4 regions of the Chryseobacillus diguaensis genome follow, and region 2 is predicted to be linked to each of the others. Evidence: predicted binding sites of a transcription regulator. Region 2 holds the regulator's gene; each other region holds the start of a gene.

Region 1 (3,157 bases), on a different contig from region 2:
CAGTATGAAGACCAACAACGATCTCATCTATAAAAAACGACCGGATATGAATAGGGTCTAAATCTCTCATTGCGCTTAAAAGACTAGATCTTTCTTTTCTGTTAAATAATAAATTGGGTAATGATTGATTTAATAAATCAAATTCTGTCACAAGTTCCATGCTATTTACATTATCCGGAATTAGTATATCTGCAATAAAGTTTAAAAAGGTTCGAGCAGACAAAACTAATTTATTCTTAATGATTGCTTTAACAACTAATTGAACAATGTTGTGCTGAACGGTTGTATTTTGCAGGAGTTTGAAATTATCATGTACGATTGTGTTAACTCCATTTCTAGTGTCTTCCATTAAAGCTAAATAAAATGGATTCTCTTCATTTAAAGAAAAGATCTTTTGTAATAAAGTCGAATAGAAATTAGAAGTAGGTCCGTTTTCTGTAATTTCGTATGAATGATAGTCTCCAAAACTTAATAAGTCGAATTTTTCATTAGAAAAATGAGTGGTAATATTTTGAGAGTAAAGCCCACTTTCATTAATAAAGTTCACAATACTTACATAACTATGATCAGCATGTTCCATATTAATAAAGTTGTGTAAGACGCCCATATTAATGGCTACCATTACTTTCCTATTTGTATTTTCAACTTCCTTATCCGAAAAGCTCCTTAACACCTCTTCAAGTGTTTCCATGGCATTTTTCCCGGGAGAAAAGCTCTCGGTTGCATCATTAAATATTTCGTATTCATTCAATAAATGCGGTTTATTTTCCTTAATATAAGCAAGTAAATGCGACTTTCCATCCCCGACGCTTCCACATAATAAAATTAAATTTCCATTTCCGTTATTTTTTCTTTGATTTAAAATGTTTTCTAAATCTGTTTGAATCTTTCGCTCAACATGTAAATAGTTTTTAAATTGGCTAAATTGATTGGCATTTTCAATTGCTTCTTGAGAAGAATCTTTCAATCTTCCTAACTCTCGTAAAAGATAACTTTCCCCTGCTTCCAGATTTTTTTCTAATTCGTAAGTGGACAACTTCTCTTTTTCTTCTATACTATTTTCTTTCATTTCGCTGTCAGTTAGATGAGAGAATTTATTAGTACTTAATAACTCCATTAATTTTCGCTTTACAATTTCTTCTACATTCTCTGCTTCCTTTGGAGGTTTAGGATTTTCATATAATGGTACTTGCAGTTGTTCAGAAGTATATACTTCGTAATACCAGACCCCAATATTGTACATTTCACGGTGAAGCCTAAAGGCTTCCGTGATATCGTTATAGCCTCCATCGTGTGCTGCCTTATTTCCAGCTAGACGAATGGTATCGAACGACTTTTGTATTTCTCTTTGGATATAACCCTCTCTAGTTAAGTAGGATATCTTTTCGAAAAAAGTAGTGGTATAGGGGGCTTCAATATTTTCTTGTTTATAAACCTCGTTTAAGATAGATTCTGCAAAAAGTCTCGCTTTGACTATTGCGCTTGCCGGATCTTCATATATTAGTTCTTCCATTTTTTTAGCATTAAGAGATGCAACAGGATTAACACTCTCTAAAAAATCCATAAAAGATAGCATTTAATATCAACTCCAAAAAAGCATTATTAAAATAATTTTATCATACAACTATGTTGTTTTTTAGTCGTAGTAATGCTTATTACCAATAACAAAATATCCCTCTAAAAAACCCGAATAAAAGTTCGTATTTTTATTGTACTTAAAATATAAAAAGTATATAATCGAACTATGAATTTACGTACGTAATTTGGAGGTATTATAAATGGACGCAGCATTCAGTTACAGCTTCCCTGCTATACGAGGAATCCAAGCAAACAAGGAATATTATGTTGCTATGTGCCCGTTAAGAATTATTCCGAAAATTTTTCTTTTTGATGAGGAAGAGATCCCACCTGAACACCGCTCACAGAGGATCTTAAATAAGACAAGGATACCTGAGATTGCAAACTATATCGTTGAGAATAACCACGATTATGTCTTTTCGTCTTTAACAGCATCCATCGATGGAGAGATTGAGTTTATTTCTTTTAGTCAGGATCCATCTGCTAAAGATCTTGGACAATTACGTATTTCCTTGGATGCAAGATTTCTAATCAATGATGGGCAGCATAGACGGGCAGCGATTGAAGAAGCTCTCAAAGTTTCTCCTGAAATTGGCTCTGAAACAATATCTGTAGTTTTCTTTTATGATGAAGGATTAACGAAGTCCCAACAAATCTTTTCAGACCTGAATCGTCATGCAGTTAACACAACCTCTTCCATTGGAATTCTTTATGACCACCGTGATAAACTGTCACTTGTTACCAAAGAAATCGTTGATGAAATACCACTATTAAAAAGATATACAGATAAAGAGCGTGTTTCCCTTTCAAAAAACTCTCCAAAAATTTTAGCGTTAAATCATCTTTTTAATACCAACCTAAAATTACTCGGAAAAAGCAAAGGGGAGCCGATCACAGAAGAAGATAAAAAGTTTTTAATAAGGTTTTGGACTGTATTAACAAATTCAATGACTGAATGGAACCAAGTATTAAACAAAGAACTTTCTCCAAGAGAATTGAGGGCTACTTACATCGTTGGCCACGGAGTTTTTATAGAAGCGATCGGAATCATTGGGAAATATTTAAGAGAGTATTACCCTGAAGATTGGGTTAGCAAAATACAGAAATTATCTGCAATTGATTGGAACCGAACCAATACAGACTTATGGCTAGGCAGGGCATTCAATGAAAGTGGACGGATTCAAAAAACCAATTACACGATTCAATTAACGGCAAACAAAATAAAAACTTTATTGGATTTGCCTTTACTGGAGACAGAGAGAAAAATTGAAGAGAAATTTAAACAGGGAGTTATGTAATATGAGTGAAGGAATTATTTCAAGTCTACTCAGCAATGAGAAAACGCTTGTAAAAGAGGCAAAGCAGCAAATTAAGGATGTTTACCTTCAAGATGATCGCCCTTGGGTAGTTGGATACAGCGGAGGAAAAGATTCAACTGTAGTTGTTCAACTTGTCTTTGAAGCACTAAGAGAATTACCTAGTGAAAAACTTCATAAAAAAGTTTACGTGATCTCATCAGATACGTTAGTAGAGACCCCATTGATCATACAATCAATTAATCATACACTTAGGAAAATTC
Region 2 (3,157 bases):
TCGTATCAGCTTCAGATAATTGGATCCGCCCGTTATGAGAAATAGTAAAAATTGCCGTCTCTGATTTTAAGAGAACGTGAAGAATGGCCATACGGGCATTTCCGCGGCCAATTCTTGTTTCATCCTGCACTAAAACAGCATCAATCTCTTCATTTTTTACTAAATCAAGAAGCTCGAGCATACCCTCTCGTTCAATTTCATAACCGCTTGCCTGCTCAGTAATAACAGAGACAACCTTCATCTCGTATTCTTCAGCCAGCTTCAGCAATTCCTCTCTTTGTCTCTCAAGTGAGGTTTCCTGCTGCTCCTTAACCGTACTCACCCTGCAATAAATGATTGCATTCAAGACCTTTGCACCTACTTATCTATAGCTAAATTTTTCACTTCTGTAAAAGAATCTTTTTTTACCGGAATGACAACTGATTCACCTGGATGAATAACAGGAGAGTTTAAATGATTATTATCCTGAACCCATTGAACAAAGTCAATTTTCGATAATCCGTGCTTATCTTCAAGTTTGTCTGCAAGGTTCCAAAGGTTGTCTCCTTCTTCTACTTTTATTGTTGCATAATCCTTTAAATTGGATTGCTGCCCTGAATAGGCTACCGCAAATACCATCGTAATCATTAACGCCATAAAAGTAAAAATATAAGGAAGAGAATCTTTCAGCATTATCATTTCCCCCAATTTAGAATGTTTGTTCGCTTTCGATAAATTAAGTATAATGCGAACAGATGTTTTGTGTCAATTCCTTTTTTCGAACTTATGTTTGTATTAGCAGGAAAATCATGCTATAATCAGCATAAATTACTTGATACGAGAGGTGCTAAGGATGACGACGAAACTATCTAGAAGACAGCAGGACATTCTGGAATTTATCAAAATGGAAGTAAAGAAAAAGGGCTATCCGCCATCTGTCAGAGAAATCGGCGAGGCAGTAGGACTTGCTTCCAGTTCCACCGTTCACGGCCATCTTTCCCGCCTTGAAAGCAAAGGATTAATCAGAAGAGACCCTACAAAGCCAAGAGCAATTGAGATACTAGAAGAAGAAACAAGCTATCAGATTCCGAGAAGCACTGTGATCGATGTTCCTGTTATTGGTAAAGTTACAGCAGGTCTTCCTATAACAGCCATTGAAAATGTGGAAGAATATTTCCCTATACCTGACCGATTCGTATCACCGGATGATCATGTTTTCATGCTAGAAATCATGGGAGACAGTATGATAGAAGCAGGTATTCTTGACGGAGATCTGGTGCTCGTACGCCAGCAGCAAACAGCCAACAACGGAGATATTGTCGTGGCTATGACTGAAGAAGATGAAGCGACTGTCAAAAGGTTCTTCAAGGAAAAAGATTACATTCGACTGCAGCCTGAAAATTCAACAATGGAACCGATTATTCTTAGAAACGTGTCTATTCTAGGGAAAGTAATAGGGGTCTATCGCACTGTTCATTAAAACTTGTCTTTTATGAGACAAGTTTTTTTGCGAATTTGCAGCCAAATAGATATGAAAAAAAAGATAACAGGAAAATATTAGCTGGGGGAAAGACCATGAATCCGCTCAATCAATTAAAAAAAGATGTGGCACTATTTAAAGCGGTCACACAATTTATCTTCCCTTTTTCCTTGAACACAGAAAAGCCTGAACAGGTATCCCGCTTAGAAAATTAATTGAAAAATAGCGGATTTGAGTTTTTTTCCCTAAAGAATGCCCAGCAGGAAAACTCTTTTTACGGTAAAAACTCATCAGTCATACATAGTAATATGGAACAGTATTTTATGCCTTACATTGAAAAGATCCTCTTTCCTGATTCTTTTGAAAGCGAGGCACTTTCCCGCTTTTCAAAATCAGTTAATATTCCAGTCAGGCTAAATGCCAGAAACGGAAGAATGTCTTATGAAGCTGTTATCCATTCGATTGACTTTATTGTATGTCCATTTATACTCATTACGTTATTAGTGATCATACCTTTACCTCATCACAAACGAGTTAGGGCGAGAGAGTTCTCTGTACTCTGAAATGTATGGACAGCATTTTTACAATCTGATTCTTCACTTTTTCTATAAAATCGTTCTTCTAAAATTATCTTTTATTTACTCCAGGCTTTACTTTGAAAAAAAGCGGCAAAAGAATGAAGAGCTGATCAGAAGCATTACTGAATTTACCGGGCAGTTTTATTTTTAAGAAATCAGCAGCCGCACTGAAGGCAGAGAGCTAAGCAGATTATTCAGCCGCGTATTTCAAATTGCCCCTCTTTATGATGAGGTTACAAAGACGCTTGACAGCCTTTTTCAAAATGAAGAAAAACTTTCACGAAAAAGAAATAACTATCTCCTTCTTATTCTCACCGTTTATACCGTCATTTCTGGAATTTTAGGCATGAACCTCGTGATCGAGGACTGGAAAGGAAAAAAAGATTGGAGCAAGCTTGCCCATTATTCATTTTTTGAGTACATTTCTTTTACAGTTGCTGTAACAGGCATTGCCATTAGCATAGGACTTGCAGTGCTCGCAATTGTGAACTTACTGATTGAATATAAAAACAGAGCAAAGAACCTTGGCTGACATAGCCAAGGTTCTTTGCTGTTCTGCATGAATAAAAAACCCTGACACGCTTAATGTCAGGGTAATCATTTTTAGTACATTGTCATGTACTGTTCTCTCTCCCATGGGTGAACCTGAGTACGGAACATATCCCATTCAATTTCTTTCGCTTCTACAAAATGCTCAAATAAATGATCGCCAAGCGCATTCACAATAACATGATCTGATTTAAGGCTATCAAGCGCTGCTGCTAGTGTTGCAGGAAGATCTACGATGCCGTTTTCAAGTCTTTCTTCCTTTGTCATCACATAAATGTTGCGGTCGATTGGTCTTGGCGGAGTTAATTTATTTTTAATTCCATCAAGACCAGCTGCAAGCAATACAGACATCGCAAGGTAAGGGTTCGCTGCCGGGTCAACACTGCGTACTTCTACGCGTGTGCTTAAGCCCCGGGAAGCCGGAATACGAATCAGCGGGCTGCGGTTGCGTGCAGACCATGCAACATAACATGGTGCTTCATAGCCTGGTACAAGACGCTTGTATGAATTAACAGTAGGATTCGTTACAGCTGTAAAGTTTGGAGCATGCTTGATAATACCAGCAATGAAG
Region 3 (3,157 bases), on a different contig from region 2:
TAAACAAAAATGTGAAGACATGTACCCGGAAAAAGGGGAGCAGATCAGTTTGGACTGGAGAGAAAAGCAGCTTGAGTATGCTTTCTTAAGGCAAATTCTTCAGAAATACGAACCATTTGATCAAATTACCGAAAGAGCATTGCGGGCAGCCCTTGATCTTCATCAACCGGACTATCAAGAAGAAGATGTGAAAAAATTGACTGCTGCTTATGAGGAACTCACGCCATATGAAGAAACAAAACAAGTGCTTTCAGACCTCGATGTGGATCAGGTTTTCATTTATTCTAACGGAACGTCTGGAATGCTTGAACCGCTGTTAAAAAATAATGGCATGGAAAGTCTGATCGGAATAATCAGTGCAGATGAGGCGAAACAGTACAAGCCGGCTCCTGCAGCTTATCAATACGCTCTCGAAAAGCTTGGGCTGAACAAGAAAGAAGTGCTGTTCGTTTCCTCCAACCAATGGGATATTGCGGGTGCTTCAAGCTTTGGTTTTCAAACGGCATGGATTAACCGCAAAGAAGAACCGGTTTCACAGCTTGGTTTCGAACCTGACAAAATATGCAGCGATCTTAATGGATTGCTCTAATAACAGAAAACTCCTGCCATGAAAAATACGGCGGAAGTTTTTTGCTTGGGCAGGGGATGTATCTTTCGGGAAAATCTGAACACCTGAACAGGTTGTGGATACAGCAATGGACGCATTAAGCGAAGGGAAAAGCTATGTCATTGATGGAAAACAAAATCATCTGGCAGCTATGCTCCCAAGGTTCACTACCAGAACTTATATCACCAAATTTGTTTCCGGCTTCATGAAGAGAAAAGCAGCGAAGAAGTAGGGGTGTGGGTTTAGAACATGCATGACGATTAGATTCGCTGCATCTTTTCTAAAAATTCCCGGTTAAATTTTGCCTTACGTTCTAAATGAATGAAATAACAGCAAAATTAAGAAAACGCAAAGATAGTAGGACACAGACCAGAAAGAGATTATAATAGAAGAAGGAACATAAACAATCACCAAAAGAGGTGAAAATGATTGATTTGGAAAATGATTGTGTCACTGACAATGCCCTTTATTCTGGTTGTTCTTTTTACCCGCGTTACGTACAGCCATTACATTGGAACATTGCTGACAGTTGCCCTGCTGCTTGCATCCTACTATAAAGGGTATACACATACATGGGGAGTTGCCTTTTTTGATCTTGCATCCCTGATCGCAGGGTTTTTGTACGCGAGAAGAATGAAAACAAGGCTAAAAGCATAGAGTCAAGCCGGCATAAAGGCTTGGCTGTTTTTTATTCTCTAAGTCTTTAGTTTCCGCAATGGCAAGAACGGGCAAAATAAGATTATGAGGTTTTTAATTGAAAAAACCAACGATTATTGATTAAATAAATTGGGAAAATTTAATACGAACTATAGTTCGTATTTTTGGTATTTCAGCTTAATAGTGTGATAAAATGGAAACAAGATATTTGACCCGAAATGGAGGCTTGGGCGTGGAAGAACGATTTGAACTAGTCTCAAAATACAAACCTGAAGGGGACCAGCCGAAAGCGGTAAAGGCCCTTGTAGAAGGAATAAAGCAGGGCAAGAAGCATCAAACACTTCTTGGTGCAACAGGAACGGGGAAGACATTTACAGTTTCCAATGTTATTCAGGAAGTGAACAAGCCTACGCTCGTTATTGCCCATAATAAAACACTTGCAGGACAGCTTTACAGTGAGTTTAAAGATTTTTTTCCAAACAATGCTGTAGAGTACTTTGTCAGCTATTATGATTATTACCAGCCGGAGGCGTATGTGCCTTCTACAGATACATTTATTGAAAAGGATGCAAGCATCAATGATGAAATTGACAAGCTGCGCCATTCAGCGACTTCTTCGCTGTTCGAGCGGAAGGATGTTATTGTCATTGCCAGCGTTTCCTGCATCTACGGTTTAGGTTCACCTGAAGAATACAGGGATCTAGTGGTTTCCCTAAGAACAGGAATGGAAATGGAGCGCAATAAGCTGCTCCACCGTCTTGTTGATGTCCAGTATGCGAGAAATGATATGGACTTTAAGCGAGGGACCTTCCGGGTTAGAGGAGATGTAGTGGAAATTTTCCCAGCATCAAGAGATGAGCATTGTCTTCGAATTGAATTTTTCGGCGATGAAATAGACCGGATACGTGAAGTGGATGCATTAACAGGCGAAATTCTGGGAGAACGGGATCATGTTGCCATTTTCCCTGCCTCCCACTTCGTAACCCGGGAAGAAAAAATGAAAATTGCCATAGATAACATTGAAAAAGAGCTGGAAGAACAGCTTATTAAAATGCGCGAGGAAGGCAAGCTCCTTGAAGCTCAGCGGCTTGAGCAAAGAACAAGATATGATTTGGAAATGATGCGCGAGATGGGATTTTGTTCAGGCATTGAAAACTATTCCAGACATTTGACTCTCCGCCCTCCAGGCTCTACGCCATATACGCTGATTGATTATTTTCCGGATGATTTCATGATTGTTGTGGATGAGTCTCATGTTTCACTTCCACAGGTAAGAGGAATGTTCAACGGTGACCAGGCGAGGAAAAGGGTGCTTGTAGACCATGGCTTCAGGCTTCCTTCTGCAATGGATAACCGTCCGCTGCGTTTTGAGGAATTTGAACAGCATATGAAAAACATGATCTATGTATCTGCAACCCCAGGACCTTATGAAATGGAGCATACTCCTGAAATGATTGAGCAGATCATCCGTCCGACTGGACTGCTTGATCCGCCTATTGATGTCCGTCCGATTGAAGGCCAGATTGACGATTTGATCAATGAAATACAGGCAAGAGTGGAACGGAATGAGAGGGTGCTTATTACAACCCTTACGAAAAAAATGTCTGAAGATCTTACTGTTTATTTGAAGGAAATCGGTATTAAAGTGAATTACCTCCATTCCGAAATCAAAACACTGGAACGGATTGAAATTATCCGTGATTTGAGACTTGGAAAACATGATGTTCTTGTAGGAATCAACCTTTTAAGGGAAGGGCTAGATCTGCCTGAGGTTTCGCTTGTTGCAATACTCGATGCAGACAAGGAAGGTTTTCTCCGCTCTGAAAGATCGCTTATTCAAACGATCGGAAGGGCAGCCCGGAATGCGAACGGGCAGGTTATCATGTATGCCGA
Region 4 (3,157 bases), on a different contig from region 2:
ATTTCACATCTTTTGCAAGCATCGCATACACATTTGAACCCGTGTCAGTTAACGGTGACAACTTTGCTATAAGCTCTTCCTCTTCTTTTGAAAGAGTATGAGCTTTTGTACGAATCATATCCCGCACAAAATAGTGATAGGGTGTCATCATTTTATTCCGCAAAAAACCCTCAATGGTTACAGTTGGGAGTTTGACTATTTCAGGCTGGAACCAAGCAGTATTTGCAGAAACAGCTGCTGTCATTTTTTCCGCACGATTAGTCAGTGCCTGGAGCGAAGAATTTGACTGGCTCACATCAAATGAAAGATGAGCGTAGACGTATACCCGTTCAGAAACGGCAGACAGCAGAGCATAATCCTTAAGGGCATTTGAAAGCTCTGCTGCCGATTTGGCTAACTTGCCCTGATATTTGTTCTTAAATTCAGCAGAAAGATTTTCCGCCTTCTTAACATCTGCCTCCCAAGAAGTTTTTGATTTGTACATATCATCTAAATTCCATTTGTATTTTGCCGGTATCTCATCTCGGTTTTTATAATCTGGTTTCCCTTGCTGTACATCTGCTTGAACAACCGATGGATTCAATACATGTAACGGAATAACAATAGTTAGTGCGATTGCTGCTGCTGTGACAGTTGTTAAAAGCGGTTTTTTCATAAAAACTTCCTCCAAGGTAAGCTATATCTTGGTAGGTTCCCTTAAAAAAGCAAAAATATGAGGGACTGAAGAAATCAGCCCCTGCTGTTAAAAAAATATTTCATTAATCTTCTTGTTCCCTCAAGCCTCATCGCAGCTTCCCAGAATCGGAAACTCGCCTCATAACCGTGAGCAAAATACTTATACTCTGAAAAAATACCGTCTGATTCAGGATCAATCACCCGAATCTTGAGCTGGCGCATTTCCTTTTTCATCTCCCGGACTTCATTTCTTAAGATCCTGAGTCTTTGATCAATAAAATCCAGATAAGGCTCAGGGATTTTGAAATTCAGCCTTTCAAATCCGAGCCGGTTCGTTTCCAGTTCTTCTATCAGATAGATACCGTAAATATATTCATAGACAAGGTCCTCTTCATGCCGGGGAATAGGAGCTTTCATGGCAATTCCCTTTCTAAAACAATTTATAAAGGCTTTATCCCTGAAATTTCGCCAAAAGGTTTCGTACGAAAAGTTCTCTCTGCTTCTTTTAATTTGATCGTTTTTTCCAGTGGACTGAAACCGGCAACAATACACGATAAGTTCGACAAAACCCCATCGTCCCATAACGTTACTAAAACCGGCAATCTTCCCTGCAGCTTTTCTGAATAGCCTGCTCCATTTCTGCGCTCTGCTCTTCATCTAAAAATGGCTTCGGCTCTTTTTGAACGTCCTGAAAAAGCTTTTTTGCCATTGAGACATGCTCTGGCAGCATCATGGATACCCATTTAATATTATTTCGATCCCTGATCAATTCATTCACCCCAACAACACGAATATATGTTCTTATTTAATAATATATTAGCCTATTTGAAAAGAGTTAAAACGATATTTTCCACTAAAAAATTTTCAGATTCTTGACTTTTCACCTGAATCATCAAACATGTCTTATTTCGAAGCTTTTAAACAAGCTTCTAGTATGATATGGTTAATTCCATCTTATAAAGATCTGCAGCCAAGAGCGATGGAGTGATAAAATGGCAAAGAGCAAAGGCGGCGGCACAGGCAGAGGGACCGGCAAAAAAGGCTGGAACCGATGGCAGGCTGGTGCGAATAAAAAGAAGAGCGCTAAACCGTATGTGAGCAAAAGAAAAAAATCTGGCGAATCAAAACCGGACCAATCGGAGTGAAAATAGAGTGTTCTTGAACAAAAAATAGCGAGTAACAGAAAGGAAGCATTTCTGTTACTCGCTATTTTTGATGGCTCGATATGCTAGCCCGTCATTCACGATATTTTTTTCAGATGACGGGAGGGCTATTATCCGAATGATTAATGATGGCCAGGATCTGATGGTCTTCCCACTTGCCATTTATTCTGACATTTTCTTTTGCGATTCCTTCTTTATGAAAGCCCGCTTTTTCCAGTACTTTAATAGAAGCTGGATTTCGCGGCATTACACCTGCTTCAATTCTATGTAACCCCAGTACATCAAACCCATAAGTAACAGCTTGCTTTACAGCTTCCGTCGTATAGCCCTTTCCATTATGCTTTTTGTCTAAACAATAGCCAATCCAGCAGCTTTGCAGATTTCCTCTTACAACCTCTGTCAATGAAATATCACCAATCAGTTTTTGTGTATTATCCGAAAAAATACCAAAGGAGTACAAGGTTCCTTCAGCTGCAAGAGATATATTTTTTTCAATCCGCTCCATTTGTCCCATTAGTGTGTAAAATGCTGCTTCTCTTAATGGCGTATACAGACAGAAAAAGTCTTTATTCTGCTGTTCCAGTTCAAGAAGAGCTTCTGCATCAGAAACGTCCAAAAGTCTGATAAATATGCTGTCAGTTCGGTTCAATGCCGTATCCCCCATTATGTTTAAATGGCAAAAGGAAAGCTTCCGTACGGTTAGCCCGCCTTTTTACGATTTTTTTTCAGTAAATGAAAGCTCCTGCTCCGCTTTTTCGCGATTTTCGCTGCCTTCTTTCTGAATGTACAAGGTTTCTTCAAGAGTTGAAAGAAGATCAAGCTGGGTTTTCTTCAGTGTTTCTACGCTTTGGCTGCTGCCTTCAATTTGAAGGATCTTTTTATTTTTATCAGCAAAGACCTCGCTTGCCTTTGCTGTTTTGTCCTGCATTTCAATGGCATGTTTCTGCCTCACCACTGTTAACGCAATTGTCACCTGATTTTTCCAAAGGGGTATTAACGTCATAATAGAGGATTGAATTTTCTCAGCAAGGATGTGATTACTTCTTTGGATCATACGGATTTGAGGGGCACTTTGTCTTGTTATTTCCCTGCTGACTTTTAAATCATAAAGCCGCATCTCAAGATTTTCAGCAGCTTGCCGTGATTTCTCAGAATGCTGATTTTCATAAAGCTCTTTCAGCTTCCATTCGCCTGCAGAGATGTATACATTTAATTCATGGAAATACTCCTGGTTCGCTGTATAGAGATTTTCAAGCACTTCAATATCTGATAAAAGAACAGCTTTGCTCATTTCAAGCTTTATACCCATACGGTCAATT

What was found. The regulator LexA, encoded in region 2, represses DNA repair genes until DNA is damaged. The targets are predictions, from matches to a motif close to CGAACATATGTTCG.
Positions count from the first base shown of each region.
Region 1: dndB (DNA sulfur modification protein DndB) is a predicted target of LexA. The motif match lies at 1,688-1,701, and genes of this name have one in related genera.
Region 3: uvrB (excinuclease ABC subunit UvrB) is a predicted target of LexA. The motif match lies at 1,410-1,423, and genes of this name have one in related genera.
Region 4: ACOT8F_RS11580 (YolD-like family protein) is a predicted target of LexA. The motif match lies at 1,464-1,477, and genes of this name have one in related genera.

Region 1 is NZ_JBMKNV010000006.1:201,267-204,423, forward strand. Features, by position in the region: gene dptF (DNA phosphorothioation-dependent restriction protein DptF) at 1-1,576, opposite strand, end outside; gene dndB (DNA sulfur modification protein DndB) at 1,779-2,876, shown strand; gene dndC (DNA phosphorothioation system sulfurtransferase DndC) at 2,878-3,157, shown strand, end outside.
Region 2 is NZ_JBMKNV010000001.1:497,857-501,013, reverse strand. Features, by position in the region: gene ACOT8F_RS02445 (YneB family resolvase-like protein) at 1-346, opposite strand, end outside; gene yneA (cell division suppressor protein YneA) at 358-672, opposite strand; gene lexA (transcriptional repressor LexA) at 833-1,459, shown strand; gene ACOT8F_RS02430 (hypothetical protein) at 1,783-2,022, shown strand; gene ACOT8F_RS02425 (hypothetical protein) at 2,384-2,569, shown strand; gene glnA (type I glutamate--ammonia ligase) at 2,641-3,157, opposite strand, start outside.
Region 3 is NZ_JBMKNV010000004.1:73,184-76,340, reverse strand. Features, by position in the region: gene ACOT8F_RS07690 (haloacid dehalogenase type II) at 1-589, shown strand, start outside; gene ACOT8F_RS07685 (hypothetical protein) at 696-839, shown strand; gene ACOT8F_RS07680 (DUF2198 family protein) at 1,040-1,264, shown strand; gene uvrB (excinuclease ABC subunit UvrB) at 1,497-3,157, shown strand, end outside.
Region 4 is NZ_JBMKNV010000006.1:90,282-93,438, forward strand. Features, by position in the region: gene pepF (oligoendopeptidase F) at 1-655, opposite strand, end outside; gene ACOT8F_RS11575 (YhjD family protein) at 730-1,092, opposite strand; gene ACOT8F_RS11580 (YolD-like family protein) at 1,265-1,444, opposite strand; gene ACOT8F_RS11585 (DUF3934 family protein) at 1,668-1,820, shown strand; gene ACOT8F_RS11590 (GNAT family N-acetyltransferase) at 1,930-2,487, opposite strand; gene ACOT8F_RS11595 (toxic anion resistance protein) at 2,551-3,157, opposite strand, start outside.